Regions from separate parts of the Pantoea sp. CFCC18177 genome, predicted to be linked through region 3. Evidence: predicted binding sites of a transcription regulator. Region 3 holds the regulator's gene; each other region holds the start of a gene.
What was found. The regulator PhoB, encoded in region 3, activates phosphate uptake and scavenging genes when phosphate is short. The targets are predictions, from matches to a motif close to CTGTCATAAAACTGNCNNAT.

Region 1 (7,768 bases), on a different contig from region 3:
CGCTGCCGAGGTTTTAAAGAGCTCAAGCCCAAACCCAAGCAAATGAAACAGCGTGATGGCTTTTAGTTCATCCCAGCTTTCCAGCCGGGTTGCGACCATGATGAACTGGATAGTCAGCGCAATCATCAGCAGCAGGTCATAGCGTGCGATGCCCAACAAGCCGGTGCGCGGTACGCAAAAGATGGACAGGAAAAACAGTCCCGCAAACAAACAGGCTCGCGCTTCTTTAATGCCAAACCACAGAAACTCTAAAGCACAACGTTTGCTGCCGCGATACGCCATGGCGGGCGGATGCATTAAAAATTGGTCTAAGCGATTTTCCACTGATTGCTCCATGTGAAGTGATACATTCCTTTGGCTTAAATGTCTGGTCTTTGCCGACACCAGCATGCGACACTTTGACTTGCTTTGTCATCAAGAAACACTTTAAGCCATGAAAAATTTTCTCGTCATTGTGCCCGACGGCGGCATGCTGTTCGAAGCGGCGGGCATCGCCGACATCCTGATGCACGCCAATCTGCACTTGCCGGTTGGCCTCGATCAGCCGCGCTATCGTGTCAGTATCGCGACGACGCAAGCGCATCAAGTCATCCATGGACAGTCCGGGTTGAATCTGCTCGCCGACCTCAAACTGGCCGAACTGGATCCCCGTCAGGCCTGGGACACCATCATGATCACCGGCCGTGGCGACAGCGTGGAAGAAGGCAACATGGTGGTGGACTTTATCAAGCTGGCGGCCCCTCAGGCGCGACGCGTGGTATCGATATGCGGTGGTGCGATGCTGCTGGCGGAGGCAGGTTTACTGGATGGACGACGGGCCACTTCGCACTGGCGACTGCTTGATACACTGCAAACGCGCTTCCCACAGGTTAAGGTTGAAGGTGGCCCGCTCTATATTCAGGATGGCGCAATCTGGACTTCAGGTGGCGTCAGTTCTGGCTTTGACCTGACGCTGGCGTTGGTTGAAGAGGATTTCGGTTTCAGCGTAGCACGTGACATCGCGCAGGATATGGTGATGTATCTGCGCCGCCCCGGCGGACAGATGCAGTTCAGTCGCTACCAACTTCAGCAAAGTGACTCTTGCCCGATTAACGCGCTACAAAGCTGGATTCGCGACCATCTGGCCGAAGACTTATCCGTTGAAAAGCTGGCAGAACATGCTGCCATGAGCCCAAGAAACTTCACCCGCGTATTTACCCGTGAAACGGGTGCGCCGCCTGCACGCTTTGTCGCGGAAGCACGTCTGGCGGCTGCACGGGAAAGGCTGGAACAGACCCGTGACACGCTGGAGCGCATAGCTGAGGAGACCGGTTTCGGAAGCAGCATCAATATGCGACGCAGTTTTGAGCGCCAACTCCACCTCACACCCGGTGAATATCGCCAACGCTTTCACTGCCGAAAATTGGCGTAAAGTGATCCTTTTTTGTCGTTTACGCCATCCTGTGAACGGCCTACATTGACTGCAATCACTTCATATAAGGAGTCAATGATGATCAAGGTAGGCATTAACGGCTTTGGCCGTATCGGACGGAATGTATTTCGCGCCGCACTGGGTAGCGACGATATTGAGATTGTGGCAATCAACGATCTCACCGACAGCAAGACGCTGGCACACCTGCTGAAACATGATTCGCTGCTCGGCCGTTTACCCGCTGAAGTGGAAGCCTCTGAAGGCGAGTTACGTATCGATGGCAAGCCAGTGCGTGTGTTCAGCGAGCGCGACCCGGCCCATATTCGCTGGCGTGATGTCGGCGTTGATATCGTGATTGAAGCCACCGGCTTCTTCACCGAACGCGACAAAGCTGCAGTGCATATCACCAGCGGGGGCGCGAAACGGGTGATTATATCCGCGCCGGGCAAAAATGATGACCTGACGATTGTGCTCGGCGTGAACGATCAGCGCTACGATCCGCAGCAGCACTTCGTCGTCAGCAACGGCAGTTGCACCACGAACGGCTTAGCCCCTGCCGCGCAGGTACTTCACCAAGCATTTGGCATCGAGCACGGCTTAATGAACACCACGCATGCCTACACCAACAGCCAGGTGCTGCACGATCAGCCTGAAAAAGATCTGCGTGGCGCGCGCGCTGCGGCGCTGTCGATAGTGCCTTACTCAAGTGGTGCCGCTAAGGCGTTGGGACGCGTGATTCCCGAGCTGGAGGGTCGCCTGACCGGTTATTCATTGCGCGTGCCGGTTCCGGTGGTATCGATTGTCGATTTAACCGTGACATTAAAACGGGATGTGACTGCTGAGGAAGTGAACAACGCGTTTAAAGCGGCTGCGGCAGAAGGTCCGCTGAAAGGGATATTGGGCTATAGCGATGAACCACTGGTCTCCAGCGATTATCAGGGCGATCCGCGCTCATCGATCATTGATGGCCTTTCAACCTTGGTGATTGGCGGCAACCTGGTAAAAATCCTTGCCTGGTATGACAACGAGTGGGGTTTCTCCAATCGCTTAGTCGATTTAGCCCGTCTGATGGCTCAGCGCGGCCTGTAACAGTGAGGGGCGATCTTCAGACCGCCCCTGATTTTATTACTTAATCCCCATCGCATCCTTCAGCGTAAAGAACAGGTCGGTCTGATCGGTCAGACCCACTACGTTCGCCGCATGAGGGCCATAAGCCGCAATACGAATCTGTGTGCCGGTATGGCCTTGTGAATCATCTTCTGAATTACCGTAGCTGATGGTCATCACTGCGCCATCTTTGGTATTCAGCGCCTGCGTAAGACCCGGCGCTTTGCTGCCATTCTCGATAATCTGGCTACTGTGCGCATGGTCTGCGGTCACCACCACCAGCGTATCCCCGTGCTCACGGGCAAAAGCCAGCGCCTGCTGTACGGCTTCATCCAGATCGACGGTTTCACCAATCTGACCGCATGGATTCGCAGCATGATCCTGCTTATCGATCGATGCTCCTTCTACCTGCAGGAAGAAGCCTTTCTCATTGGTGCTCAGCAGATCGAGCGCCTTTTTAGTCATCTGCGCCAGAGTCGGTGCGGAAGCTGGACGTTCTTTGTTCACTTCGCAGGTCACCACTGGCTTATCAATATTGCCGTGATAGCTGGCTTTCGGCCCTTGCCAGCGCACCGGCATGTTGCCATCAGAGAACAGGCCCAATACCGGTTTAGTTTGATCGGCCTGCTGAATCGCATTCATGCCTTCAAGGTTATCCACCAGTTGATAGCCCAACGCCTGAGCCTGCTCACGAAGGGTTTTGCCTTGGTACTCACCGGCTTTAGCGCTTTCATTAAAGGATTTTGCGCCGCCTCCGAAAGTGACATCAGGACGGGTTTTTAGCATCTGCTCGCTGATTGATCCTTTACCGCCCTGCTCCAGCGCGTTAGTCGGACACAGCTCGCTGGTTTTTTCAGGGCCATAGCATTTACGCGAAGTGACATGCGCCATCAATGCAGCAGGTGTTGCATCCTGCAGTTCAGCGGTTGACACATTACCGGTGGCTTTCCCGGCGGCTTTCGCCAGCTCAAGAATGGTGACCTGATCTTTGCCATTCACATCGACGCCAATTGCGCCATTGTAGGATTTGGTGCCGGTGGCCCACGCCGTCGCTGACGCGGCTGAATCTGTCACGTAGTTCGGTTTGTGGGTTTTCTTGTCGAGGGAATAGTGCGTGTATTGCCCGGTCAGTGGCAATGCATCCAGACCGGGGAAGAATCCACCAGCCCCCATCGCCTGATTACGAGCGGCGGTAATTTCTGAATCGCCCATGCCATCGCCGATCAACAAGATGACGTTTTTAGCCGTGGTGTTCATTAATGACGCTTTCAGTGCTTCAGTTTGATCGCTGCTAAGGCGGCGCGCGCCACCGTGTTCGGTAATATCGCCAGTTGCGGCACGCGAGTATGTTGCATCATCTGCCACTGCTGACGCGGTCATTAATGAGGCCAGCAGAGAAACCGTGAAAAGAGGTATGTGTTTCATTTATCAGCATCCTTATCAGTAAATATAACCAAATGTTTCCGCAGACAAGTCTGCGACAGTTCGGTGACACTTTTGTGGCGGATAAGGAATAATTTGATGACAGAAACACCACTTCGTTGAGAGTTGCAGCAAGCTGCACAGAGCTTAAGCGAATAGAAGAAAAGGAGAAAATAGGGCTTGACCGTTTTCGGGTTACTCCCTATAGTAGCGCCCCGTTGACCCAGTGCGGTTAGCGGAAAAAACGTGGTGAGATGTCCGAGTGGCTGAAGGAGCACGCCTGGAAAGTGTGTATACGGCAACGTATCGGGGGTTCGAATCCCCCTCTCACCGCCATTATTTATATGAAAGTGCCCAGTTAACAACTGGGCATTTTTATTTGCATTTCCCGCCGATCTGAGGGGGATGAGAAGCCCCGATTGGGGTTCGACAACTGGCGTCAGCCAGTTGGACAACGGAGCCTGCGACGCTGCCCGAAGGGTGAGCGCAGCGAATCAATCCCCCTCTCACCGCCATTATTTATATGAAAGTGCCCAGTTAACAACTGGGCATTTTTATTTTCATTTCCCGCCGCCCACCGCCGACTTATGAAATTGAGGTTGCTCAATTTCATCATCTAACTCCAGCGGTCAAACTTTTCACGAATTAAGAATTCGACTACAAGGCATCTCATTGTGAGCTTGTATCAGGATAAGTAGTATTCGGGCGGGTGCTTGAGGCTTTCTGTCTTAAGCATTGCTGACGGCAGAAAGAAGAAAGCCCCGAGAGATTTATTCAATCAACCCGAGGCCTACCCTTAATGCCAGACAACATGAAAGGTAGCGTCTTACGTGCCGAAAGGCAAGGAGAAGCAACCATGAAGCAGCGTGAGGCGATCTTGATCGCCATCTTCTTCATCGCGGCAGTGCTGGCCGTGATACTGGTCACGAGAAAAGACCTCTGTGAGGTACGAATCCGAACCGGCCACATGGAGGTTGCTGCATTCATGGCTTACGAATCCTTGAAGTAAGAGCAACCGGCGGGAGGAAACTCCCGCCACTCTCTCTTGTTGGCATGGCTGACCTCAATGCACCCGCCCTTTTATCTTTCCCCCAGAGCCCGAAAACGCTTTTAGTTACTTCTCACCAGATGCAAAAAGTTATCTCTTACTGGGTCTTTAATCTGCGCATTCCAGGCCATGCCGGTTTGCCAGCGCGTATGTTCACCCTCAAGCGATAACAACTTTACGGCTGAGGGCAGGATATGCGCCACACTGGCGGGCAGTAATGCGATGCCATCACCTGCCGCTACTAATGCCAGCAATGTCTGGATATCATCGGCGGCCGCCACTGTGCGCGGCTTAAGGTGATGAGCACTAAGATAACGCTGTGCCTGCTCCGTTAGCCCGTCACCGCGATACGGCGAGAGCTGCAACAGTTGATGGGTTTCGATTAAGGTCGTCGATGTTGAAGCGCAATCGGCAGCAACCGCCAGCACCAGTTGGTCTTCGCCCAGTGCCAGACTGCACAAAGGCTCAGGCACCGGCAGACGCACAAATCCTACCTGAAGACGCCCCTCAATCAGTTGCTGGTACTGCACCGCAGAGGGCATGTCATTCAATGACACCTGCACGCCCGGATAGACATTGCGGAATGACGCTACCCGCTCGGGAGCCAGCCGAAATGACGAGATACCAAACCCAACGGTCAGCTTTCCCGCATGACCGCTTTGCAGATTAGCGATTGACGCACAAAACTGTGTATGCCGTTCAACAATATCCTGGGCATTTGGCAACAGTTGCTCACCAGCGATAGTCAGCCTTGCGCCATTACGCCCGCGCTGAAAAAGCGTGACACCAACAATATGTTCCAGTGTCTGTATCTGCTTAGTGAGCGCGGGTTGTGTCACACACAGTATGTCCGCGGCCGCATGATACGACCCTGTTTTGGCTAGCGTCACGAAGGCGCGCAGAAGTTTAATATCCATTCCGTTTGGTTATCAAAATGCGAGATTTTGTGATTATACACCGTTGATATCTCTCTGGTGAAATAGCGTCCAATTTCCCAAACGAGAAAACCAAATGGATAAAAAACTTCGTGTTGCAACGGTACAGTTTTGTCATCGAGCCGGGGACAAAGATTACAATCTCTCCACCATGGAGCAGTTCATTGAACAAGCTGCACAGGATAAGACCCAGGTTCTCGCCTTCCCTGAAATGTGTATCACTGGCTACTGGCATGTTCCGGATCTCCCTGCTGAAGAGGTGGAAGCGTTGGCTGAACGCAGTGATGACAGCCCCTCGCTGGCACGTATCGCGATGCTGGCAGAGAAGTACCAAATGGCAATCGGTGCTGGTTTCATTGAGAAACATCGCAATGGCCAGCTCTACAATGCCTATGCGATGTGCATGCCGGATGGTCAGCGTCATATCCATCGAAAAATCCACGCATTTGAACACCCAGCAATTTCCCAAGGGAATGAATTCACCGTGTTCGATACGCCATGGGGAGTGCGTATTGGGATTTTGATCTGCTGGGATAACAACCTGACTGATAACGTGCGCATTACCGCCCTGCTCGGTGCCGATATTTTGATTGCACCACATCAGACCGGCGGTACGCATTCACGTAGCCCCTTCGGCATGAAGCCGATTCCGCTCAGTTTGTGGGAGAAGCGGGAGCAGAATCCAGATGCACTTGAAGCTGCTTTAGCCGGAGACAGCGGACGCGGTTGGTTGATGCGCTGGTTGCCGTCACGCGCACACGATAATGGGCTGTTCTTGTTATTCAGTAACGGCGTTGGACTCGATAACGGCGAGATCCGCACAGGCAATGCGATGGTGATTGATCCCTATGGCCGCATTATCAATGAAACCACCACCTTCCGGGATGCGCTGGTCAGTGCCGAGCTGGATCTCTCTTTGCTCGCCATGTCCACCGGCCGACGCTGGATCCATGGCCGTCGGCCCGAGCTTTATCATCTGCTGTGTGAACCGCAAGGTTATGAGCGTGATGCGCGTACCGCCCGGTTTTCACAAGAAACGCCTTGTTTTAAATCACGAGCCAGTGATTAAAGCCCTCTGAGGTATAAGTTAAAACTGCTTCGCATAAATAAACACCGACAATAAATATTAAAAAATGACTGTGGGCTGAGATGGATAACGATAATTGCGAGGCGACTCAGGTTCATATTAAAGACACCGCACCAGGGAAATTTAACGTGAACGCCTTAGTTCTTGAAGGTGATTTTCAACATATGAAAGCGGATGGATTATTAGGGACCAACTTTCTGCAGAACCATGCAGTGTTAATAGACTTCCCCAACAATCAACTCATGATTCGCTCAACTGATCCCGGTTAACCGGGAATAAAAAAACCCGGCTTGCGCCGGGTTTTGCTTCGCTACACTCTCAATCTACTTCTAAAAGGTTAACTGTAAGCATGCAGCGTGCGCTGGCAGAGTGCCGAGCGAACGCAGTCGTCTTTACCGAAACGCACCACGCCAATCATCTCATCCTCTTCGAAGCGCGCTAACGCATCGGCCAGACCAGATTTGACGTTAGACGGCAAGTCACACTGTGTGATATCGCCGTTGACGATAACCGTCACGTTTTCGCCTAAGCGTGTCAGGAACATCTTCATCTGTGCGGCGGTAACGTTTTGAGCCTCATCAAGGATCACCACCGCATTTTCAAAGGTACGTCCGCGCATATATGCGAAGGGCGCGATCTCTACCTTAGCGATTTCGGGTCGCAGGCAGTACTGCATAAAGGAAGCGCCGAGACGTTTAACCAGAACGTCGTATACCGGTCGGAAATACGGGGCGAACTTCTCGGAAATGTCTCCGGGG
Region 2 (7,768 bases), on a different contig from region 3:
ACCTGAAAACAGCCATACGCCAGCAGGGCCATACGCTGCAGCAGGTTGCAGATGCCAGCGGGATGACCAAAGGCTACTTAAGCCAGTTGCTGAATGCCAAAATTAAAAGCCCGAGCGCGCAGAAGCTGGAAGCACTGCACCGTTTTCTCGGACTGGAATTCCCACGCCGTGACAAAACCGTCGGCGTGGTGTTCGGTAAGTTCTACCCGCTGCACACCGGGCATATCTATTTGATTCAGCGCGCCTGTAGCCAGGTCGATGAGTTGCACATCATCATGGGCCATGACGATCCGCGCGATCGTGAACTGTTTGAAAACAGCGCCATGTCGCAGCAGCCAACCATCAGCGACCGTCTGCGCTGGCTGCTACAGACCTTCAAATACCAGAAAAATATCCGTATTCACTCCTTTGATGAAGAGGGGATCGAACCCTATCCGCATGGCTGGGATGTGTGGAGTGAAGGGGTGAAAAAATTCCTGTCAGAACAGGGGATTGAACCCGATTGCATCTATACCAGTGAAGAGCCTGACGCGGCGATGTATCAGCAGCACCTCGGCATTCCTACCGTGGTGGTGGATCCTAACCGATCCTTTATGAACATCAGCGGCGGGCAGATTCGTCAGGATCCGTTCCGTTACTGGGAGTACATCCCCACCGAAGTGAAGCCGTTCTTTGTGCGCACCGTGGCGATCCTTGGTGGGGAATCCAGCGGCAAATCGACGCTGGTGAACAAGCTGGCGAATATCTTTAATACCACCAGTGCCTGGGAGTATGGCCGTGATTATGTCTTCTCACACTTGGGTGGGGATGAGATGGCGCTGCAATACTCCGACTACGACAAAATCGCACTGGGGCAGGCGCAGTACATCGATTTCGCGGTGAAATACGCCAGCAAAGTCGCGTTTATTGATACCGACTTCATCACCACCCAGGCGTTTTGCCTGAAGTATGAAGGGCGTGAGCATCCGTTCGTGCAGGCGCTGATTGATGAGTATCGTTTCGATCTGGTGATTCTGCTGGAGAACAATGTGCCTTGGGTGGCGGATGGCTTGCGTAGCCTCGGCAGCTCAATGGATCGCCGTGAGTTTCAGTCGATGCTGGTCACCATGCTGCGTGAAAACAACATTGAGTTCGTCCACGTCAAAGAGGATGACTACGATGCACGCTTCCTGCGCTGCGTTGAGTTGGTGAAACAGATGCTGGGGGGATGATCTTCACAGCCATAAAAAAGGCGCCAATCGGCGCCTTTTTCACATCATAACCATTACTTCGCCATACGCTTGTACTTGATACGCTTTGGCTCCAGCGCGTCAGCGCCGAGGGTGCGTTTCTTGTACTCTTCGTATTCGGTAAAGTTACCTTCGAAGAACTCCACTTTGCCTTCATCCTGATAATCGATGATGTGCGTGGCGATACGGTCAAGGAACCAACGGTCATGCGAGATCACCATGGCACAGCCTGGGAATTCCAACAGGGCGTTTTCCAGCGCGCGCAGGGTTTCGATGTCCAGGTCGTTGGTCGGTTCATCGAGCAGCAACAGGTTGCCGCCGACCTGCAGTAGTTTCGCGAGGTGCAGACGACCACGCTCACCACCAGACAGTTCGCCAACACGTTTGCCCTGATCGGTACCTTTGAAGTTGAAGCGACCGACATAGGCGCGGCTTGGCATCTCAACGTTGCCGACACGCATAATGTCCTGACCGCCCGAGACTTCCTCGAACACGGTTTTCGAATTGTCCATGGCGTCACGGAACTGATCCACTGACGCCAGCTTGACGGTTTCGCCCAGCTCGATGGTACCGGAATCTGGCTGTTCCTGACCGGACATCATGCGGAACAGCGTGGATTTACCCGCACCGTTTGGACCGATGATGCCAACAATTGCACCCTTCGGCACAGAGAAGCTCAGGTCATCAATCAGGACACGATCGCCATACGATTTGTTCAGGTTGGTCACTTCCAGCACTTTATCGCCAAGGCGCGCACCAGGTGGAATGAACAGTTCGTTGGTTTCGTTACGTTTCTGGTATTCGGTGTTGTTCAGCTCTTCGAAGCGCGCCAGACGGGCTTTGCCCTTAGACTGACGGCCTTTCGCGCCCTGACGAACCCACTCCAGCTCTTTCTCAATCGACTTGCGACGCGCCGCTTCAGAAGAGGCTTCCTGCGCCAGACGCTGATCTTTCTGCTCCAGCCAGGAGGAGTAGTTACCTTCCCACGGAATACCTTCACCGCGGTCCAGCTCCAGAATCCAGCCTGCAACGTTATCCAGGAAGTAACGGTCGTGCGTAATCGCTACCACGGTGCCTTCGAAGTCGTGCAGGAAGCGTTCCAGCCAGGCCACGGATTCTGCATCCAGGTGGTTAGTCGGTTCATCCAGCAGCAGCATGTCTGGTTTTTCCAGCAGCAGGCGGCACAGCGCGACGCGGCGGCGCTCACCACCGGACAGGTTGCCAATTTTGGCATCCCAGTCTGGCAGACGCATCGCATCAGCAGCACGGTTCAGCTGGGTGTCGAGGTTGTGGCCATCGTGTGCCTGGATCACTTCTTCCAGACGACCCTGTTCTGCCGCCAGCTTGTCGAAATCCGCGTCCGGATCAGCGTACAGGGCGTACACTTCATCAAGACGTTTCAGCGCCCCAACCACTTCAGAAACCGCTTCTTCCACAGATTCACGCACGGTGTGCTCTGGGTTAAGTTTCGGTTCCTGTGGCAGATAGCCCACTTTGATGCCCGGTTGTGGGCGTGCTTCCCCTTCGATATCGGTATCGATACCGGCCATGATGCGCAGCAGGGTGGATTTACCCGCGCCATTCAGGCCGAGTACACCGATTTTGGCGCCAGGGAAGAAGCTAAGAGAGATGTTCTTCAGGATGTGACGCTTCGGCGGAACCACTTTGCCGACGCGATGCATGCTATAGACGAATTGAGCCACGTTGTAATGAGCCTCTGGTCTGTGAATGGTGGAACTTCAGATGGTGAAGTTTAGCCGTTTTCACCCGGCAATCACAGCCGCATGGCGTTGAATCTTCTGGAGTGGGGTAACAGAGCCGATAACTGATTGATTCTCACTCAACAGTCGCTATGCTGCTTTTTTGCCTGAAAACGGAGGGAGTTCGATGAAAGTGCTGATTGCAGCAGATGAACATGCCTGGGGTGGATTGATTCCCGCGATCCGCCAGACGTTACCTGATATGGAATTTATCGCCTCGGCGGGCCATGCGGCGGAGAGCCTGGCCGGTTTCGATGCGCTGATCCCCGGCATGTGTCGTGTGGATGCACGGTTAATCGCCACTGCCGATCGACTAAAGCTGATTCAGCAGGCGGGCGTCGGGCTGGAAGGTGTTGATCTTGCGGCGGCAAAGCAAGCCGGCATTATGGTGGCGAATGTCCCTTCCGATAATTCAGGCAATGCCGATTCAGTGGCGGAGCTGGGTATCTGGATGATGATTGGGCTGGCGCGTCGCCAGCATGAGATTGCCGATTGCCTTGCACAGCAGAGGCTCGGACAGCCAATTGGATTGGGACTGATGGGCAAAACCGTCGGGCTGGTGGGATTAGGTGGCATCGGCAAAGCGCTGGCGAAGCGCCTTGCCCCGTTTGGTATGCGTATGATTGGCGTAAAACGCGAGGCGGATGAAGCCTTTGCGCGTCAGCATCAGCTCGACTGGATCGGTACAATGTCGCAGTTACCGGAACTGCTACAGCAGGCGGACTTTGTGGTGCTCAGCCTGCCAGACAACGCCGATACTCATAACATCATCAACGCGGATGCGCTGGCGCAGATGAAACAGGACAGTTTCCTGATTAATCTCGGACGCGGTGGGTTGATAGAGAAACAGGCTTTTCTGACGGCGCTGGAGAGCAAAAAATTAGCCGGGGCCGGGCTGGATGTGTTCTGGCAGGAGCCGCCCGATCCGCAGGATCCGGTGTTCCGCTATAACGTGATCGCCACCCCGCACATTGGTGGCGTGACGGACATTTCCCTGGCAGGCAACATCAAAGGGATCTGCGATAACCTGCGCCGTCTGCGCGATGGCGACGCGGTGATCGATCGTAAAGCCTGATCTCAAGGCAGGCGCAGTGGGATATTCTGTTGCGCCAGCCAGTTTTTCAGCGCCGCTTCTGGCGCACTGTCACTCACCAGCAGATCAAAACGACGCAGCTCACCGATGCGGGCGGGCAGTACTTTGCCAAATTTGCTGCTATCGGCCACCAACACACGGGTGCGCGCCCGTAACATGGCGTGATGCTTCATGGCTAATTCATTGATGTTATAGCAGGTTGCGCCCTGTTCCTGATCGATGCCCGCTGCCGAGATAAAGGCCAGCGTGGGGCAGAGATCGTCGAGGATCGAGTGGGCACCGATCGGCGTGAACAGCGCGTTATCGGCATGAAACTCTCCGCCGCTCAGGATCACATTACAGGCCGGTTTCTCTTTCAGCGCGAGAAAGGTATTCATGGCGCAGCAAATCGCGGTGAAGGGCAAGGCGTCCGGGATAGCATCCACGATGTAGGGCAAGGTGGTACCGCAGTCAAAAAACACCGTATCGTTTTCGCTGATCAAACTTGCCGCCACCTGCGCCAGACGTTGTTTACGTGCGGCGTTTTGGCTGTGTTGGTCGGAGATAAAATAGTGTCCGGCGTGGCTTTTCGGATCGCTGACAATATACCCCCCCAACAGTACGACCGCCGAAGCCGGTTCCGTCAGATCGCGGCGAATCGTCATCTCTGATACACCCAACAATTGAGCCGCATCTTTCAGGTGTAGCTTGTCGGTACGCTTCAGCGCCTGTGCCAGCTTGTGAATTCGTTCGTCGCGCCGGGTTTCCATGATGATCTCTGTTGATTGAGTAGGCTGAGGTCGAGGATGCTGAAGGTGAAATCACGATAAATGATAAAAAATTTAATGATTTGCGATACCTGTAGCACAACGATTTTCAATATTACCTGTAATAGGATCGGCCCGCAAACCCCTCTCTCCGGTCCGTGATGGCCGTTTCGCTTAACGCTATCTCTGCAACACGATGATGTTACATTGTTAGAATAATAACACTCTCGCTCGGTAATCTTTGGCGTTATATCGCTTTTGTTGATGATGTTGAGGTGTGAATTTTGTCACATTACAACCTTAATTTAACTGTTATTGTTAATTTAATAACATTATAAGGTTAAAAATTCACCGGGGAGTTAACAATGGATATCGCGGTTATTGGGTCAAATATGGTGGACCTTATTACCTACACCAATCAGCTACCGAAAGCCGGGGAGACGCTGGAAGCTCCCGATTTCGCTATCGGCTGCGGAGGGAAAGGGGCAAATCAGGCGGTGGCAGCAGCGAAAATGGGCGGTCGCGTGATGATGGTGAGCAAAGTGGGCGACGATCTGTTTGCGCCTAACACCGTGGCGAACCTCAAACAGCAGGGCGTGGATACCCAATATGTGACCACCGCAGCGGGTACGTCCAGCGGCGTGGCGCCCATCTTCGTTGACGATCAATCACAGAATCGCATTTTGATTATCAAGGGTGCCAATCAGCAGCTCAAACCAGCAGACATTGATGAGGCCGCTGAGGCGCTGAAAGCCTGCAAGCTGATCATCCTGCAGTTAGAAATCCCGCTGGAAACCGTCTATTACGCCATCGATTTTGCGCGTCAGCACGATATCAAAGTGATCCTTAACCCGGCACCGGCGGTGGCGAATCTCGATATCGACTATGCCTGCAAGTGCGATTTTTTTATGCCCAATGAAACCGAACTGGAGATCCTCACGGGCATGCCGGTGGGCACGGATGACGAGGTGAAACGGGCAGGGCAGACGCTGCTTAAGCGCGGTCTGAAAAACCTGATTATTACCCTCGGAGGGCGCGGTTCGCTATGGATGGCGGGTGACACTCTGCACCATGTGGCCCCCACGCCAGTGAAGGCTGTGGACACCAGCGGTGCGGGTGATGCTTTCATCGGCTGCTTCGCGCATGCGCTGGTGAAAAGTGGTGATATCGCGGCGGCGATGGCGCAAGCCTCGGCCTACGCCGCTTGCAGCGTGACCGGTCGCGGTACGCAGCGTTCCTATCCTGACGCGGAAACCTTCCAGCGTTTTCTCAACGTACACTGAGGTCGAGCTATGCAACCGAACATTGTTCAGCAACCTGACGGCTATCTGAATAAGACGCCGCTGTTTCAGTTCATTTTGCTCTCGTGCCTGTTCCCGTTGTGGGGCTGTGCTGCGAGCCTGAACGACATCCTGATCACCCAGTTCAAAAGCGTGTTCGCGTTGAGCGACTTTGCCAGCGCACTGGTGCAGAGTGCGTTTTACGGCGGCTATTTTCTGATTGCGATCCCGGCTTCTTTGGTGATCCGCAAAGCCACTTACAAGCTGGCGATCCTGATGGGTCTTGTGCTCTACATTGTGGGTTGCGTGCTGTTTTATCCCGCCTCGCACATGGCGACTTACACCATGTTCCTTGCGGCGATTTTCGCCATCGCCATTGGCTTAAGCTTCCTCGAAACCGCAGCTAATACCTACAGCTCAATGATTGGGCATCGCGATCACGCCACGCTGCGTCTCAATATCAGCCAGACGTTCTATCCGATTGGCGCGCTGATGGGCATCGTGTTGGGCAAGTATCTGGTGTTCCAGGACGGTGAAAGCCTGCATGCGCAAATGGCGGGCATGAACGCGGAGCAGGCGCATGCTTTCCGTCTCAGCATGCTGGAACATACATTGGAACCTTATAAATATCTGGTGATGGTGTTAGTGGTGGTGATGTTGCTGTTCCTGTTCACTCGCTATCCCCGCTGCAAACCTCAGTCGAGCGAAAAGTCGCTGCCTTCACTGGGTGAGACCTTCCGCTATCTGGCGGGGAATCGTCACTTTAAGCGCGGTATCGTCGCGCAGTTCCTGTATGTCGGGATGCAGGTAGCCGTCTGGTCCTTTACCATTCGTCTGGCCTTGACGCTGGGGGCGACCAACGAACGTCATGCCTCTAACTTTATGATTTACAGCTTTATCTGTTTCTTCATTGGTAAGTTTGTCGCTAACTTCCTGATGACGCGCTTCCGTGCAGAGAAAGTGCTGATTGCCTACTCAGTCCTCGGTGTCATCACCCTCGCGTGGGTGATGTTTGTCCCCAACTTTACTGCGGTGTACGCGGCGGTATTTGTGAGCGTGCTGTTCGGACCATGCTGGGCCACCATCTATGCCGGCACGTTGGCTACGGTGGATAACAAGTACACGGAAGTCGCGGGTGCTTTCATCGTGATGTCGATTGTGGGTGCCGCCTTTATTCCGGCCATTCAGGGCTTTGTTTCCGATCATCTGGGATCGATGCAGTTGGCGTTCGGCGTTTCGCTGCTGTGCTTCGCGTGGGTCGGCTTCTACTTCTGGGGCGAGCTGCGCCATAAAAACCAGGCGATTCAGGCAGGCCGTTTAGTGGAGGAGATGCCATGAAAACCCGTTTACCGCTGCGCCGGGAGCAGTTTCATGAAACGCCCAGCACGCTGCTGCACAATGCCTCTTTCCACGTCGAGTTATTCCGCTATCCGGCGGGTGTTGAAGCGGTGCGTATCAGCAATCTGCGCGGTACGGTGATCGTGCTGCCGTTTTACGGCCAGATGGTGTGGGATGCCACGTTCGATGGCCACTCGCTGACCATGGGGCACAGTTTCAAACAGCCGCTGCTCGGCAGTTCGATTATCGATACCTATGGCTGTTTTGCCTTCCATTCGGGTTTGCTGGCCAACGGTTGTCCGGCCCCGGAGGATGACCATCC
Region 3 (7,768 bases):
TCGCTGCTGGTTTTCACCGGGCTGCAGTTGCTGATATTGCGCGATGGCCGGATGCTGACAGGAGCCACACAACGGGCAGGGCTGGTCGGGTTGCAGTTTGGCGCGTTCGTCGGCTAACTGCGCGATAGTGCGCTCAAGTTCGCAAATCTTGCGGATATCGAGCAGCGTTTGATTTTCACGCTTGTAGTCGTCACGCAGCGCCTGTAAAGCCGATTCCTGCTGCTGATGCTGCTGTTGCAACTGCGTCAGTTTCTGTTGTCGCTGTTGACGCTGCGGTTGCAGGGATTGCCAGCGTGCCGCCAGCAGGCTGAGTTGCTGGCGGGCAGGGCGCTGCTGTTGATGCAGAGCCAGGGCTTCACGCAGTTGGCTACTCGCGGCCTCGGCTTCCAGTGAAGTGAGTGCCTGCTCCGCTTGTTGGCGTTGCTGGCTGGCTTGTGCTTCAGCCTGCTGCAAGGGTTGCAGCGCCTGCGCATGTTCGGTAATCACCTGTTGTTGCTGCGTGACCTGCGTGTGCTGCTGTTTCTGCTGGGCAGTAAGCTGTGCCAGCGACTGCTCACGCTCTTCAAGGCGTGCGATATCCGCCTGCCAACGCGTCAGTTCCGCTCCCCAGCTGGCCACCGCCGCTTCGCGTTCTCGAAAATCCTGCTGCTGCGCGAATTGCTGTTGTAAGCGTTCACTCGCTTGTTGATGCTGGCTCACCGCGGCCTGACTCTGTTGTACCACCTGCTGTTGCTGGGTGTGCAGGCGTTGTTGATCGGCAATTTGCCGCGCACCGCTGGCAAGCTGTTGATCAAGCGGGATAACCTGTTCGGTCAGCAAGGTTTCCAACTGCTGCTGGTCGGAAACGGCCTGCTCACGTGCCTGCTGCGCCGCCTGATACTGTGTTTCACCCTGCTGCAGCGCCGCCTGAGCCTGTTGCTGTTGGGCATGTAACTGCTGAGCCTGCTGCGTCAACGCCTGTTGATCACGTTGCAGTTGCTCGCGCTGCTGAAGCTTATCGCGCAGTTTTTCTGCCGGCTCGGCGCGTGACAAGCGTTGGCGATCCCCTTCGGCCTGCTGCCATACGTGCTCAGCGCTCTGTCCTGCCTGCTCGGCTTGCTGCTGCTCTTGCGTCAGTTGCTGAGATTGCGTTAACCACTGCTGCTGCTGTTGCGCTTGCTCCAGCCGTTCGCTGAGGGTTTTCTCCTCGGTGGCTAACGTGTGTAGCTGTTGGGTAAGTTCATCGCGACGGGTTTCATCCAGCAGCAGCATACCGCCCGCGCGGGCGCGCAGCGTATCTAACTCGCTGCGGGCGCTGCGCCAACGCTCGTAAATCTGCATCGAGATTTGCCCGTAAATCTCGGTGCCGGTGAGTTCTTCCAGTAGCTCGGCGCGTTCTCCCGGTTTGGCATTCAGGAAGGCGGCAAACTGCCCTTGCGACAGCATCATCGAACGGGTAAAGCGCGCGAAATCCAGCCCGGAGAGGGTTTCAATCGCTTTGAGTTTGTCACCGACTTTATCGGCAACAATTTGGTTATCAGCCACGCGGGCCAGTTCGACACGCGGCGCCTGCAATTTGCCATCGGCCAGGCCACGTGCGCGGTTTTGGCTCCAGAACGCGCGCCAGGCTTCACCTTTGATTTCAAACTCCACTTCAGCCAGGCACTCTGCGGTATCACGGGTGATCAATTCATTTTGCGTCTGCGATAGCACGCCGAGGCGTGGCGTCTGGTGATACAACGCCAGACAAATCGCATCCAGCAGCGTGGTTTTTCCTGCGCCGGTGGCGCCGGTAATGGCAAACAAACCGTTACTGGCAAAGGGCTCGCGGCGGAAATCAATAAACCACTCACCGCGCAGCGCATTGAGATTCTTAAAGCGTAACGTCAGAATTTTCATGCGGACGGGTTCTCCAGCGCGGCGAGGGTGGTGCGAAACAGTTGGGTGAGTTGATCGGCTTGTTCGGCATCCAGCTGATCTTCCTGCGCCAGACGGCGGGCAAACACCTCTTCTACTTTCAGCTCGCTCAGGGTTTCGTTGTCCATGCGTGCCAGGCTGCGCTGGCGCTGCTCACGGCTACGTCGTACCAGCAGCACTTCCACGGGCAGCGCTTCGGTGAGCTGTTCGACGCGACGCTGCAGGTCGCTAAGGTACTCTTGCGTGGTGATTTCAATATCCAGCCAGACCGGTTTTTCGCCATCGCCCTCATTGAATTGCGTCAGCTGTTGCTCAATTTCCGCCATCGATCCTTTGAGCATCTGCATCGGCTGGAACAGCGGAATGGTGAGCGGGGTAACGGCGTCTAACTGGCGGCTGAAATCCAGCAGGAACACACTCTTATCGCGGCCCAGTTCATCAAAACTGAGTGGGATCGGTGAACCGCTGTAGCGGATATGCTCGCTATCGGCGATACGTTGCGCCCGATGGATATGGCCAAGCGCGATGTAATCCGCAGGGGGAAAAGCCTGCGCCGGGAAGGCATCCAGCGTGCCGATATAGATATCGCGTACCGAGTCGCTTTTGGTGACCCCCACCGTGGTGAGGTGCCCGGTGGCGATGATCGGCAGTGGCTGATCGCCACGCTGCGTGAGGGCTGCCGCGTAACACTGCTGGTAGTGCTGCTCTATCGCCTCCAGCAATGAGATTTGCTTTTCACGGCCTGATTGCCCGGCCTGACTACGCAGAATATCCCGTGGACGAAGATAAGGGATGGCGCACAGTAGCGCGCCCGGCGTGCCATCACGCTGATGCAGCGTCAGCACCTGCTGCTCGCCTTGTGGCGTGGCGCTGGTGATCACGCGGGTATTCAGGCAGGCAAGGAGTTCACGCGATTCATTGAGGGTGGCAACGGAATCATGGTTTCCTGCCAACACCACCAACTGACACCCAGTGGGCTGCAATGCCACCACAAAGCGGTTAAACATTTCACGCGCATAACTGGGTGGCGAACCGGTATCAAACAGGTCTCCGGCGACGATGAGTGCATCGACTTGATGCTGCTGGATCTGGTCCAGTAGCCACTCAAGGAAGGCCTGATGCTCTGCCGCGCGGCTTTTACTGTAAAAGAACTGACCGAGATGCCAATCCGCCGTGTGTATGATGCGCATGAAAACTCCGTGCTTAGTTAAGCGAGCGAGAAGTATAACCTCTTCAGATCGCAAAGAAAAAAAAGCGCTAATCGTTGTCACATTTCTGTTTTTTAACTATTTATCATAGGTCGGGTTTTTCATAAAAGTGTCATAAAACTGACGCATAATGACGCCGCAAATCCCCGTGACAAGCCGTCACAACAGCAGGAGTTATAATGGCTAAGCGCATTTTGGTTGTGGAAGACGAAGCTCCCATCCGTGAAATGTTATGTTTCGTGCTGGAACAGAATGATTACCAGCCTATTGAGGCCGAAGACTACGACAGCGCGATTGGTAAGCTGATCGAGCCGTGGCCTGATTTGATTCTGCTGGACTGGATGTTGCCGGGTGGCAGCGGTATTCAGTTTATTAAACATTTGAAACGTGAAGCGATGACGCGCGATATCCCGGTGATGATGCTGACGGCGCGTGGTGAAGAAGAGGATCGCGTACGCGGTCTGGAAGTGGGCGCGGATGACTACATCACCAAGCCTTTCTCACCGAAAGAGCTGATGGCGCGTATCAAGGCGGTGATGCGTCGTATCTCGCCGATGGCAGTGGAAGAGGTGATTGAGATGCAGGGCTTGAGCCTGGATCCCTCCTCACACCGTGTGATGGCCGAGAGCACCCCGCTGGAAATGGGCCCAACGGAATATAAATTACTGCACTTCTTTATGACGCATCCAGAGCGTGTATACAGCCGTGAGCAGCTGTTAAACCACGTTTGGGGCACCAACGTGTACGTCGAAGATCGTACGGTTGATGTGCATATCCGTCGTTTACGTAAAGCTTTGGAAGTTTCTGGTCACGATCGCATGGTTCAAACCGTACGCGGAACAGGGTATCGTTTCTCTGCCCGCTACTAAACGGAGTCTTTTACCGTGCTGGAACGACTCTCCTGGAAGAGATTAATGACCGAGCTGGCGCTGGTCTGCTTGCCTGCGCTGGTGCTGGGTCTGTTGTTCGGTTATCTGCCCTGGCTGCTGCTGATTGCCGTATCCAGCGTGCTGTTTTGGCACTTCAGAAACCTGATGCGTCTGTCGCACTGGTTGTGGGTTGATCGCTCCATGACGCCGCCTTCCGGGCGCGGCAGTTGGGAGCCGCTGTTTTACGGTCTGTACCAGATGCAACTGCGTAACCGACGTCGCCGTCGTGAACTCGGTAATCTGATTAAGCGTTTTCGCAGCGGTGCGGAATCGCTCCCCGATGCGGTGGTGTTGACCACCGAAGAGGGCACGATTTTCTGGTGTAACGGACTGGCTCAACAGCATTTGGGCTTGCGCTGGCCGGAGGATAACGGTCAGAACATCCTCAATTTGCTGCGCTATCCTGAGTTTTCTCGCTATATCCGTCAGCGCGATTTTAATAAGCCACTGACGCTGGTGCTTAACAACCAGCATCATATGGAATTCCGCGTGATGCCCTACAGTGAAGGGCAGTGGCTGATGGTGGCGCGTGATGTGACCCAGATGCACCAGTTGGAAGGCGCGCGGCGTAACTTCTTCGCTAACGTCAGCCACGAACTGCGCACCCCGTTAACGGTGTTGCAGGGGTATCTGGAGATGATGGACGATGCGACGATGAACGAGCGCACGCGTGGCAAAGCATTGCACACCATGCAGGAACAGACGCGTCGTATGGATAGCCTGGTGAAACAATTACTGACGCTGTCGCGTATCGAAGCGGCACCGGCCATCGATTTGAAAGAAACCGTGGATGTGCCAGGTATGCTGCTGTTGTTGCAGCGTGAGGCAGAAACCCTGAGCCAGGGCCGTCACAGTATCCATTTCCACACCGATCCGCATCTCAAAGTGTTTGGTAATGATGAGCAACTGCGGAGTGCCATTTCCAATTTGGTCTACAACGCGGTGAATCACACGCCAGATGGCACGCGTCTCGACATCAGCTGGCTGCGCACGAAAGAGGGCGCGCAGTTTAAGGTCTGTGATAACGGGCCGGGGATCAGTGAAGAGCATTTGCCACGCCTGACAGAGCGCTTCTATCGGGTGGATAAAGCCCGCTCACGCGCCACAGGTGGTAGTGGGCTGGGGCTGGCGATCGTGAAACATGCGTTAAGCCATCACAATGCGCGGCTGGAGATCACCAGTATCCCGCATCAGGAAACCTGTTTTAGTTTTCTTCTGCCGCCACGGTTGATTGTGGCAAAGGGAATCCGCGAGAATGTGGCGCAGTAAACGCCACCGGATAACCTGATGAAATCGCTGTTGCTGTTCACTTTGCTGTTGTGCTCTGCGCTGGCGCAGGGCCAACAAACCATGCTCACCGGCAATTTGAGCAGCGTGGGTTCTGATACCCTCGGCTATCTGATGACGCTGTGGGGCGAGGATTTTAGCCGTCAGTCACCTGGCGTTAACGTTCAGGTACAGGCGGCGGGCTCCTCCACCGCGCCCACCGCGCTGGCGGCCGGTGCCGCCCAGTTGGGGGCGATGAGCCGCCCGATGCAGATTGATGAGCGCCAACTGTTCACCACGCGCTATGGTTATCCTCCATTGGCTGTTCCTGTTGCCATGGATGCGCTGGTGGTGGTGGTGAATCAGGACAACCCGCTGCCCGATATTGATCAACCGCAACTCGATGCACTCTTCTCCGTCACCCGCTTATGTGGCGCGCACAGTGTACCGCAGCGCTGGGGCGATCTCGGATTGAATCAGGATGGCTGGGCAAAACGCAGCATTCAGCGCTTTGGTCGTAACTCAGCCTCGGGCACCTGGGGATTCTTTAAACAACAGGCACTGTGTAAAGGCGATTTTCGCGCTGACGTCGCGGAATTTCCGGGTTCGGCTGCCGTGGTACAAGCGGTGGCGAGTACCCCCAACAGCATTGGCTATGCCAGCTTCGGTTTCCATCTGAGCGGCGTAAAAATGGTGCCGATCAAGACGGCCAGCGGCGCGAGCGTGATGCCCGATGCCGAATCTATTCGTAGCGGCCACTATCCGTGGTCTCGTCCTCTCTACATTTATGTGAATAAAGCGCCAGGCAAACCCTTGCCACCCTTGGTCAGTGCTTTCCTGCATCAGGTGTTATCGCCAGCAGGGCAACGACGCGTCACTGAAGCGGGCTACCTGCCGCTTTCAGAAAGCCAAATGGCGCAGGCACGCGCCGCCATCGAAGGAAATTGAAGCAGTAGTCGCCGATCATGAATTATATTCACGTCAGCTGAATTTTCTTCCATTGCCCTTCGGGGCATAGCGTGTCACTCTCATGGACATGTAGCCGTCCAGATGGCTAAAAATAACCACGCGAAATTATACCCTGACGCAATTATGCGTTTAGCCAGGAGTGCATATGTCACATCATCATCCGTTCCGTGCCGATACCGTCGGCAGTTTTCTCCGTCCCGCGGCCATCAAGCAGGCGCGCGTGCAGTTTGCCAACGGTGAGATCTCCGCGGAGCAGCTGCGTCAGGTGGAAGACACTGAGATCCGTCATGTGGTTGAACAGCAACGTGCCAACGGTTTGCAGGTGGTGACAGACGGTGAATTCCGTCGCGCGTGGTGGCACTTCGACTTCTTTGGCGATCTGCAGGGCGTTGAGCTGTTTGAAGCCGAGCAGGGCATTCAATTTAATGGCGTGCAGACCAAAGCGCACGGCGTCAAAGTCACTGGCAAAGTGGGTTTCAATCCCAACCACCCGATGCTGGAACACTTCCGTTTTCTGAAGAGCATTGCCGGTGATGCGGTAGCGAAAATGACCATTCCAAGCCCAAGCGTGCTGCACTTTCGCGGTGGGCGTAAGGTGATTGATGCCACCGTCTATCCTGATTTAAAAGAGTACTTCGCTGATTTGGCACAGACCTATAAAGATGCGATCAGTGCGTTTTACGCCGAAGGCTGTCGCTTCCTGCAACTGGATGACACCGTGTGGGCCTATCTCTGCTCGACGGATCAGCAGCAGCAGATCCGTGAACGCGGTGAAGATCCGCAAGAGTTGGCACGTATCTACGCCGGGGTGCTGAATAAAGCGCTGGAAGATAAACCTGCCGATTTGACCATTGGCTTGCATGTCTGTCGCGGTAACTTCCGCTCAACCTGGATTTCCGAAGGCGGCTACGAGCCAGTGGCCGAGATTCTGTTTGGTCAGGTCAATATCGATGCGTACTTCCTCGAATATGACAACGAGCGCTCAGGCGGTTTTGAGCCGTTGCGCTTTATTAAGCCGGGTCATCAGCAAGTGGTACTGGGTTTAATCACCACCAAAAACGGTGAGCTGGAAGATCCTGCTCAGGTGAAAGCCCGTCTGCAAGAAGCATCGCAGTTCGTGAGCCTTGACCAGATCTGCCTGAGCCCACAGTGTGGCTTTGCGTCGACCGAAGAGGGCAACAGCCTGAGCGAAGCGCAGCAGTGGCAGAAGATTCGTCTGGTGGTCGATATCGCTAAACAAGTGTGGTGATGCTGTAAACTTGTGCAAACAGGCGCGTAAATCGCGCCTTTTGTGCATCCATAAGACAATTTTTGCAAGGAGATCTCCCGCGATGCGGAAACTTTAAGCAAATCATCTGAGGTGTTTTACGCCTATTCCCCGCTGATTAACTGCTTTGTGTCACTTTGTTGCTATATCCTTCTGGTTTTCCGATCCCGTATTGCCTTTCTTCGCTATAAACGTTTTAATTTGCGCCGTTGTCGATTTATCCCTCTGTGAAC
Region 4 (7,768 bases), on a different contig from region 3:
CGTGGCGTTTGGTATGGGCATCAACAAACCCAACGTGCGCTTTGTGGTGCATTTCGACATTCCGCGCAATATCGAATCCTATTATCAGGAGACCGGGCGCGCCGGACGCGACGGGCTGCCCGCAGAAGCGATGATGCTGTACGATCCAGCGGATATGGCCTGGTTGCGTAAGTGTCTGGAAGAGAAAGCACCCGGTCCACTGCAGGATATTGAACGCCATAAGCTGAATGCCATGGGAGCATTTGCCGAAGCGCAGACCTGCCGTCGTTTAGTGCTGCTCAACTACTTTGGCGAAGGGCGTCAGCAGCAGTGCGGTAACTGCGATATCTGCCTTGATCCGCCGCGCCGTTATGATGGTCTGGTAGAAGCGCAAAAGGCGCTCTCCAGCATCTATCGTACCGGTCAGCGCTTTGGTATGGGCTATATTGTTGACGTGTTGCGTGGCTCGACCAATCACCGTGTCCGCGATAATGGGCACGACAAACTGCCGGTGTACGGCATTGGTCGTGAACAGAGCCAGGAGCACTGGGTTAGCGTGCTGCGTCAGCTTATCCATTTGGGTATGGTGACGCAAAATATTGCCATGCATTCGGCGCTGCAACTGACCGAAGCCGCGCGTCCTGTGCTGCGTGCGGAAGTGCCTTTGATGCTTGCCGTGCCGCGTATCGTTACTGTCAAAAGCCGCAGCAGTTCGCCCAAAGTTCACAGTGGAAATTACGATCGCACCCTGTTCGGCAAACTGCGCAAATTGCGTAAGGCGATTGCTGATGAAGAGAACATTCCGCCCTACGTGGTGTTTAACGATGCCACGCTGATTGAAATGGCGGAACAAATGCCGATTACCGCGTCAGAAATGCTGAGCGTGAACGGTGTCGGTCATCGCAAACTCGAACGGTTTGGTAAACCCTTCCTGGTGATGATCAAAGAACATGTCGATGAAGAGTAAAGGAAAGAAACCATGTTGATGTTATTTGCCACCGTCGCGCTGGTGCATCTTGTTGCGCTGATGAGCCCAGGACCGGACTTCTTCTTCGTCTCGCAAACTGCCGCAAGCCGTTCGCGTAAAGAGGCGATGATGGGCGTTTTCGGCATTACGCTGGGGATTGTTATCTGGGCGGGCGTGGCGCTGATGGGCCTGCATCTGATTCTCGAAAAAATGGCCTGGCTGCATGAAATCATCATGGTGGGTGGTGGTTTATATCTGCTGTGGATGGGCTGGCAGCTGCTGCGTTCGGCGCGTCAACGCCACAAGTCACCGCAGGTGGATGTACCGGTGGTTGAACTGCCTAAGAGCGGCATGAGCTTCCTGAAAGGGTTCCTGACTAATCTGTCTAACCCAAAAGCCATTATCTATTTCGGTAGCGTGTTCTCGCTGTTTGTGGGTAATGACGTGGGTGCGATGGAGCGCTGGGGTCTGTTCCTGCTGATTATCGGTGAGACGTTTGCCTGGTTTACGCTGGTAGCTGCCATCTTCGCGCTGCCGTGGATGCGTGATAAGTATCAGCGTATGGCGAAATGGGTCGATGGTATGGCGGGGGTGTTGTTTGCCGGATTCGGCATTCACCTCATTATCTCGCGATAAAGCCTGGTTTACTGGCCATTTCGGCACCGGGCAGTGCTCGCCCTCCTCACGTACTACGTGTACGCTCCGGGGGCTGTGCGCTGGCCGGCACCGAACTGGCTGCGCAACCAACGGCTTTAAAATTGATGCCGTTGGTTTGAAAAACCTCTTACGCGATTCTGCGCGCGCTGGCTAACAACGCACCGACCGCCATAAACAATCCGCCAAAGGTACGGTTCAGCAGCTTCATTTGCTGCGGGCCTTTAATCCAGCCTGCGATGCGCGTAGCCAGGGTGGCGTAACCAATCATCACGATAATATCGACCACGATGGTGGTGACGCCGAGCACCAGATACTGCGCCAGCTGCGGCTGATGTGGCTGAATAAACTGCGGGAACAGCGCGGCAAGAAACACGATGCTTTTCGGGTTGGTGAGGTTCACCAGAATGGCGCGCTTGAACAAACGACGACGTGGCATCGCTTTCGCCACCGCATTCAGGTCAATGCCACCGGCGGAACGCCACTGCTGAATACCCAGCCACACCAGATAAGCCGCACCTGCCCACTTCAGCACTTCAAACGCCATAATAGATTGCGAAAACAGCGCGCCCAGGCCGGCACCGACCAGCACGATATGAATCGCGAGGCCAAGCTGTAAACCGGTAATGGAAGCCGCAGCGCCACGATAGCCGTGACTGATGCCGGTGCTCATGGTGTTAATCGCGCCGGAACCGGGTGAAAGGCTGAGGATAGTTGTGGTCAGCAGATAGGTTAACCACCATTCAATGGTCATGTGTGACATTCCCTGAAGTTAGCGAAGTGTGACACAATACGCCAGAACATCGCGGCACGCTACGGAGCGCATGCGCGCGATGAGGCTTTTTTTCTGGGGGACGGATGCAGCAACATAAACAGAGTTGGCTCGGGCGTGAGCGTGGCTTTTCTGCGTTTGCCACTGGCCCGCTGCTCGACTTCTGGCGTCGTCGTGAAGAGTGCGAATTCACCGGCGTCGGCAATCTGACTATTCGCTATGTTCGTTTCACCTCACCGCAACATCGCCGTGTCATCTTAATTGTGCCGGGCCGCATCGAAAGCTATATCAAGTATCCGGAATTGGCTTACGATCTTTTCCACTGTGGTTATGACGTGGTGATCATTGATCATCGTGGTCAGGGTCGTTCCGATCGCTTACTGGCCGATTCACACCGCGGCCACGTGGTGGAGTTCAGCCACTATGTTGACGATCTGGAAACGCTCTATGAGAAAGAGATCGCTAACAGCAACTATCAACAGCGATATGTGTTGGCGCACTCGATGGGCGGCGCGATCTTAGCGCTGTTTCTGGCGCGTCAGCCTCAGGCATTCCACGCGGCGGTATTTTCAGCACCGATGTTTGGCATTGTGCTGCCGCTTCCCGATTGGATGGCGCATCCGATTTTGGACTGGGCGGAGAAACTGCCCGCGCTGCGCGAACGTTATGCGCTGGGAACGGGCCGCTGGCGTGCCAGTCCGTTTGGCATCAATCGCCTGACGCACAGTCGGGAGCGTTATCGTCGTAACCTGCGTTTCTATGCCGACGATCCCGCGCTGCGCGTGGGTGGCCCCACTTACCATTGGGTCCGTGAAGGTGTGCAGGCGGGGCGCAGCATCATTAGCCAGGTGGCGAAAATCACCACTCCCACGTTGGTGCTGCAGGCCAGTGAAGACGATGTGGTGGATAACCGCTCGCAAGGGGCTTTTTGCTCGGCGATGGCCGAGGCAGGCCATCCCTGCGAAGGCACCGTGCCGTATGTGATCCAAGGCGCGCGTCATGAGATTTTGTTTGAAACAGACGCCATGCGCGCTGAAGCGCTCAACCTGGTGGTCGATTTCTTCGAGCGCCAAGTTTAATTTTTTATCCGATATCAATACCAGAGGTTTACATGTACCACATCGTCGCATCCGACCTGGATGGCACGCTGCTTTCGCCGGAACATCGCCTGACGCCTTTCTCTCGTACCACATTGCAGGAGCTGGTGGCACGTGATGTGCATTTTGTCTTCGCCACCGGACGTCATTACATCGACGTGGGCCAGATGCGCGATAGCCTCGGCATCCCGGCCTATATGATCACCTCGAATGGTGCGCGCGTGCACAACGCTGACGGCGAATTGGTGTTCAGCCACAACCTTGATGGCGACATCGCCAGCGAGCTTTACGGCTTGCAGTACCATGATGAGCATATCCTTACGCACGTCTACCGTGACGACGAGTGGTTTATGAGCCGCCATCGCCCAGACGAGCAGGACTATTTTCGTGAGTCCGTATTTAACTATCAGGTTTACCAACCGGGTATGTTGCCAACGGATGGGATCAGTAAAGTCTTCTTCACCTGTGATGAACACGAACGCCTGGCTCCGCTGGAACTGGCGATCGAAGCGCGTTGGGGCGATCGCGTCAACGTCAGTTTCTCACTGCCAACCTGCCTGGAAGTGATGGCCGGTGGCGTATCGAAAGGTCACGCGCTGGAAGCCGTCGCCAAACAGCTCGGATATTCACTGAAAGAGTGCATCGCTTTTGGTGACGGTATGAATGATGTCGAAATGCTGAGCATGGCGGGTAAGGGCTGCATCATGCGTAATGCGCACCAGCGCCTGAAAGATACCTTGCCAGCATTGGAAGTGATTGGCAGTAATGCTGAGGATGCGGTTCCGCACACGTTGCGTAAGCTGTTCCTGGCTTAAAAAGTGGGCCGGTTAACCGGCCCATTTAATTATGCTATTTGTTTCTTGTGCTTATGCTCATTGATCATGGTGAGCAGCAGTAGCAGTACCGCCAGCACTGACCCCGCGATCATCACCATAAAGCCGCCATCCCAGCCGAAGTAATCCACGGTGTAACCGACAATCGCACTGGCCGCAACGGAACCGCCGAGGTAACCGAACAGGCCGGTAAAGCCCGCCGCCGTACCCGCGGCTTTCTTCGGTGCCAGCTCCAGCGCATGCAGACCAATCAGCATCACCGGACCATAAATCAGGAAACCGATAACGATCATGCACAGCATATCGATGCCTGGGTTGCCCGGTGGGTTAAGCCAGTAAACTACGGTGGCGATGGTGACCAGCGTCATAAAGAACACGCCGGTCGCGCCACGGTTGCCGCGGAAGACCTTGTCTGACATCCAGCCGCACAGCAAGGTGCCGGGAATGCCCGCATATTCATAGAAGAAGTATGCCCAGGAGGATTTATCCAGCGTGAAGTGTTTCACTTCTTTCAGGTAAGTGGGTGACCAGTCGAGAATGCCGTAACGCAGCAGATAGACGAAGACGTTAGCCAACGCGATGTACCACAGCAACTTATTCGGCAGGATGTACTGCATGAAAATCTGCTTTGCCGACAGCTCCTGCTCATGATTCTCGTTGTAATCTGGCGGGTAATCATTCTTATAGGCTTCAATCGGCGGCAGGCCACAAGACTGCGGTGTGTCGCGCATCAGGGCGAAGGCAATGATGGCGATGATGATCGCCCCGAACGCGGGCATGTAGAGTGCCGCTTTCCAGTCGTTAAACCATGCCATCCCCAGCAAGAACAGCAGCGGTGGAATGCCGCCACCCACGTTATGCGCACAGTTCCACACGGAGACAATCCCGCCGCGCTCCTTCTGCGACCACCAGTGCACCATCGTTCGTCCACAAGGCGGCCAGCCCATGCCCTGGAACCAACCACACAGGAACAGGAGAACAAACATCACCATGATGCTTGAGGTCGCCCAAGGCACAAATCCCATGATTAACATCACGGCCGCAGCGAGAATTAACCCAGCGGGTAAAAACACGCGCGGATTAGAGCGGTCGGAAACCGAGCCCATGATGAACTTGGAGAAGCCGTACGCGATGGAGATCCCGGACAGCGCAAAGCCTAGATCGCCGCGTGAGAAGCCCTGTTCCACCAGATAAGGCATCGCCAGCGCGAAGTTTTTACGCACCAGATAGTAGGCCGCGTATCCAAAGAAAATACCGATAAAGATTTGCCAGCGTAGCCGACGGTAGAGCGGATCAACACGATCATCAGCGACTTGCGGCTGATGCGGTGCCGGTTTGAAGATACTCAACATGAGTGTGGCCCTCCAGGGCGCGATATTGTTATGTGTTCCCAGCAGGTTGGGTCAAGCGCCGTGTGGCGTTAAAACAGCACCAAAAGGTTCCATTTCGCGCACAGGATAGTGATGGTTTCGTCACGTTACTGTGACGCGTGACACATTTGTTACAGTTTGATGACATTAAAGAGCGAAATAAACCAGGAAATGTTGGTATTCGCGCATGATGTCTGGCGAGACAGGCCACTTATTCTTGCCTTACATTGTTTGTCTGTATTTTGGTCTGTTGTAAACCAAATAATTCAAACCCATGACGACAGTTTGTTTACACTAGCGCCACTGTTCATTTTGGGATCAATACCGTGCTGTTACTGATCGTTACCACCATTTTGTGGGCTTTTTCCTTTAGTTTGATCGGGGAATACCTCGCCGGCCAGGTTGATTCCTGGTTCTCGGTGCTGATGCGCCTGGCACTTGCGGCCATCGTTTTCCTGCCTTTCCTGCGTTGGAAAGGCTATCGCGCCTCCACCATCCTGCTGTATATGCTGGTAGGGATGCTGCAGCTGGGCGTCATGTATCTGCTGAGTTTTGAGGCTTACACCTATCTCAGCGTGTCAGAGTTCCTGCTGTTCACGGTGATGACGCCGCTGTATGTGACGTTAATTTACGACTTGCTCAGCAAACGTCCGCTGCGAATTGGCTATGCATTCAGTGCGCTGCTGGCAGTCGGTGGGGCAGCCATCATCCGTTACGACAAAGTCAGCGACCATTTCTGGTTTGGCCTGCTGCTGGTTCAAGCCGCCAACATCTGCTTTGCCATTGGCATGGTCGGCTACAAGCGCCTGCAGGAAACCCGTCCGATGCCGCAGCACACCGCATTCTCATGGTTCTATCTTGGCGCGGTGATCATCGCCATCATTGCCTGGAGCCTGTGGGGTAATCCGAACAAACTACCTACCACCTCACTGCAGTGGGGCATTCTGGTGTGGCTGGGCGTGGCGGCATCGGGACTGGGATACTTCATGTGGAACTACGGTGCCACTCAGGTGGATGCGGGCACGCTGGGTATCATGAACAACATGCACGTACCGGCGGGCTTGCTGGTCAATCTGGCCATCTGGCAGGAAAAACCACACTGGCCAAGCTTTATTGCCGGAGCCATCGTGATTTTTGCTTCACTCTACGTTCATAAGCGTTGGGTGCTAGGAAAAAGCAGCGCTTAAGCCAGAGGGATGTGAGATTCCTTCATGATCGGAGCGGCCTATATCCGACCCTGCTCCGATCTCCAAGCGACTACGCCTTTTTCGCTGGCGCCGCAAGACGATGAATCATCGTCAGTCCCTTCAAAAAGTTACGCAGAATCTGGTCACCGCACTCGCGGTAATTCTTATGATCCGGATTGCGGAAAATCGCGCCCACTTCTGCCTGAGACACCTTGAAGTTCGCTTTCAGCAACACTTCCGTGATATCCGTTGTCTTCAAAGCAAAGGCAATACGCAACTTCTTGATAAAAATATTATTATTCATGCGGCGCTCTACCGACGGTGCAGGCGCATCTTCACTCTTGCCACGGCGATAGAAAATCAACCCGTTCAGAAAATAGCCCATCAGCACGTCAGGCAATTTACGAAACGCAGCATCATCATCCTTCTTCATCCACGCTTGCACATCTTCCAATGGCACTTCGCTGCCCGCTAAGGCAAAAATCTCCACCACTTTGCTATCGCTCAAATCAAGCATATAGCGCACGCTGCGCAGAACATCGTTACTCGTCATGGTGAAACTCTCTTGGTCGCGGATTGAGGCGGCGCATTATAGAGCAGGCAGGGCAGGGATAACAGCACGGGCGACACACGCCGCCCGCGGGATCATAAAGAAACGGACTGAAGTGAACCCGGACGCGCGGCATCGCGGACAAAGGGCAAATGGTCACAGGCGTGCTGACGGGCAAATCGTACAAACGCCTCTAACACCGGCTGACGCTGCTCGCCATCGCGAACCGCAGCATATAAGCGGCTCCACAAACCATCACCCAGCGTCTTGGTCACCACCAGGCCCTGCTTCTCAAAACTCTCCACCACCCAATGGGGTAACGCGGCAATGCCCATCTGGGCCGACACCATCTGAATCAA

Region 1: phoA (alkaline phosphatase) is a predicted target of PhoB. The motif match lies at 3,994-4,013, and genes of this name have one in related genera.
Region 2: rbsK (ribokinase) is a predicted target of PhoB. The motif match lies at 5,102-5,121, and genes of this name have one in related genera.
Region 4: glpT (glycerol-3-phosphate transporter) is a predicted target of PhoB. The motif match lies at 5,801-5,820, and genes of this name have one in related genera.

What each region holds. Positions count from the first base shown of each region.
Region 1 is NZ_JBNBPL010000001.1:443,756-451,523, forward strand. Features, by position in the region: gene ACPUC8_RS02000 (DUF817 domain-containing protein) at 1-297, opposite strand, end outside; gene ACPUC8_RS02005 (GlxA family transcriptional regulator) at 434-1,411, shown strand; gene gap (type I glyceraldehyde-3-phosphate dehydrogenase) at 1,490-2,500, shown strand; gene phoA (alkaline phosphatase) at 2,537-3,943, opposite strand; tRNA gene ACPUC8_RS02020 (tRNA-Ser) at 4,189-4,276, shown strand; RNA gene ACPUC8_RS02025 (RtT sRNA) at 4,325-4,455, shown strand; gene ACPUC8_RS02030 (Hok/Gef family protein) at 4,797-4,949, shown strand; gene ACPUC8_RS02035 (LysR family transcriptional regulator) at 5,051-5,905, opposite strand; gene ACPUC8_RS02040 (nitrilase family protein) at 6,000-6,992, shown strand; gene ACPUC8_RS02045 (hypothetical protein) at 7,073-7,279, shown strand; gene phoH (phosphate starvation-inducible protein PhoH) at 7,348-7,768, opposite strand, start outside.
Region 2 is NZ_JBNBPL010000007.1:216,210-223,977, forward strand. Features, by position in the region: gene nadR (multifunctional transcriptional regulator/nicotinamide-nucleotide adenylyltransferase/ribosylnicotinamide kinase NadR) at 1-1,211, shown strand, start outside; gene ettA (energy-dependent translational throttle protein EttA) at 1,265-2,932, opposite strand; gene ACPUC8_RS09985 (2-hydroxyacid dehydrogenase) at 3,117-4,064, shown strand; gene deoR (DNA-binding transcriptional repressor DeoR) at 4,067-4,831, opposite strand; gene rbsK (ribokinase) at 5,194-6,111, shown strand; gene fucP (L-fucose:H+ symporter permease) at 6,121-7,446, shown strand; gene ACPUC8_RS10005 (aldose 1-epimerase family protein) at 7,443-7,768, shown strand, end outside.
Region 3 is NZ_JBNBPL010000015.1:3,099-10,866, reverse strand. Features, by position in the region: gene ACPUC8_RS15805 (AAA family ATPase) at 1-1,878, opposite strand, end outside; gene sbcD (exonuclease subunit SbcD) at 1,875-3,086, opposite strand; gene phoB (phosphate response regulator transcription factor PhoB) at 3,284-3,973, shown strand; gene phoR (phosphate regulon sensor histidine kinase PhoR) at 3,989-5,302, shown strand; gene ACPUC8_RS15785 (PstS family phosphate ABC transporter substrate-binding protein) at 5,321-6,247, shown strand; gene ACPUC8_RS15780 (cobalamin-independent methionine synthase II family protein) at 6,414-7,517, shown strand.
Region 4 is NZ_JBNBPL010000001.1:25,219-32,986, reverse strand. Features, by position in the region: gene recQ (ATP-dependent DNA helicase RecQ) at 1-946, shown strand, start outside; gene rhtC (threonine export protein RhtC) at 959-1,582, shown strand; gene rhtB (homoserine/homoserine lactone efflux protein) at 1,731-2,354, opposite strand; gene pldB (lysophospholipase L2) at 2,459-3,451, shown strand; gene yigL (sugar/pyridoxal phosphate phosphatase YigL) at 3,484-4,284, shown strand; gene glpT (glycerol-3-phosphate transporter) at 4,314-5,654, opposite strand; gene ACPUC8_RS00125 (carboxylate/amino acid/amine transporter) at 5,999-6,859, shown strand; gene ACPUC8_RS00120 (YehS family protein) at 6,930-7,412, opposite strand; gene metR (HTH-type transcriptional regulator MetR) at 7,505-7,768, opposite strand, start outside.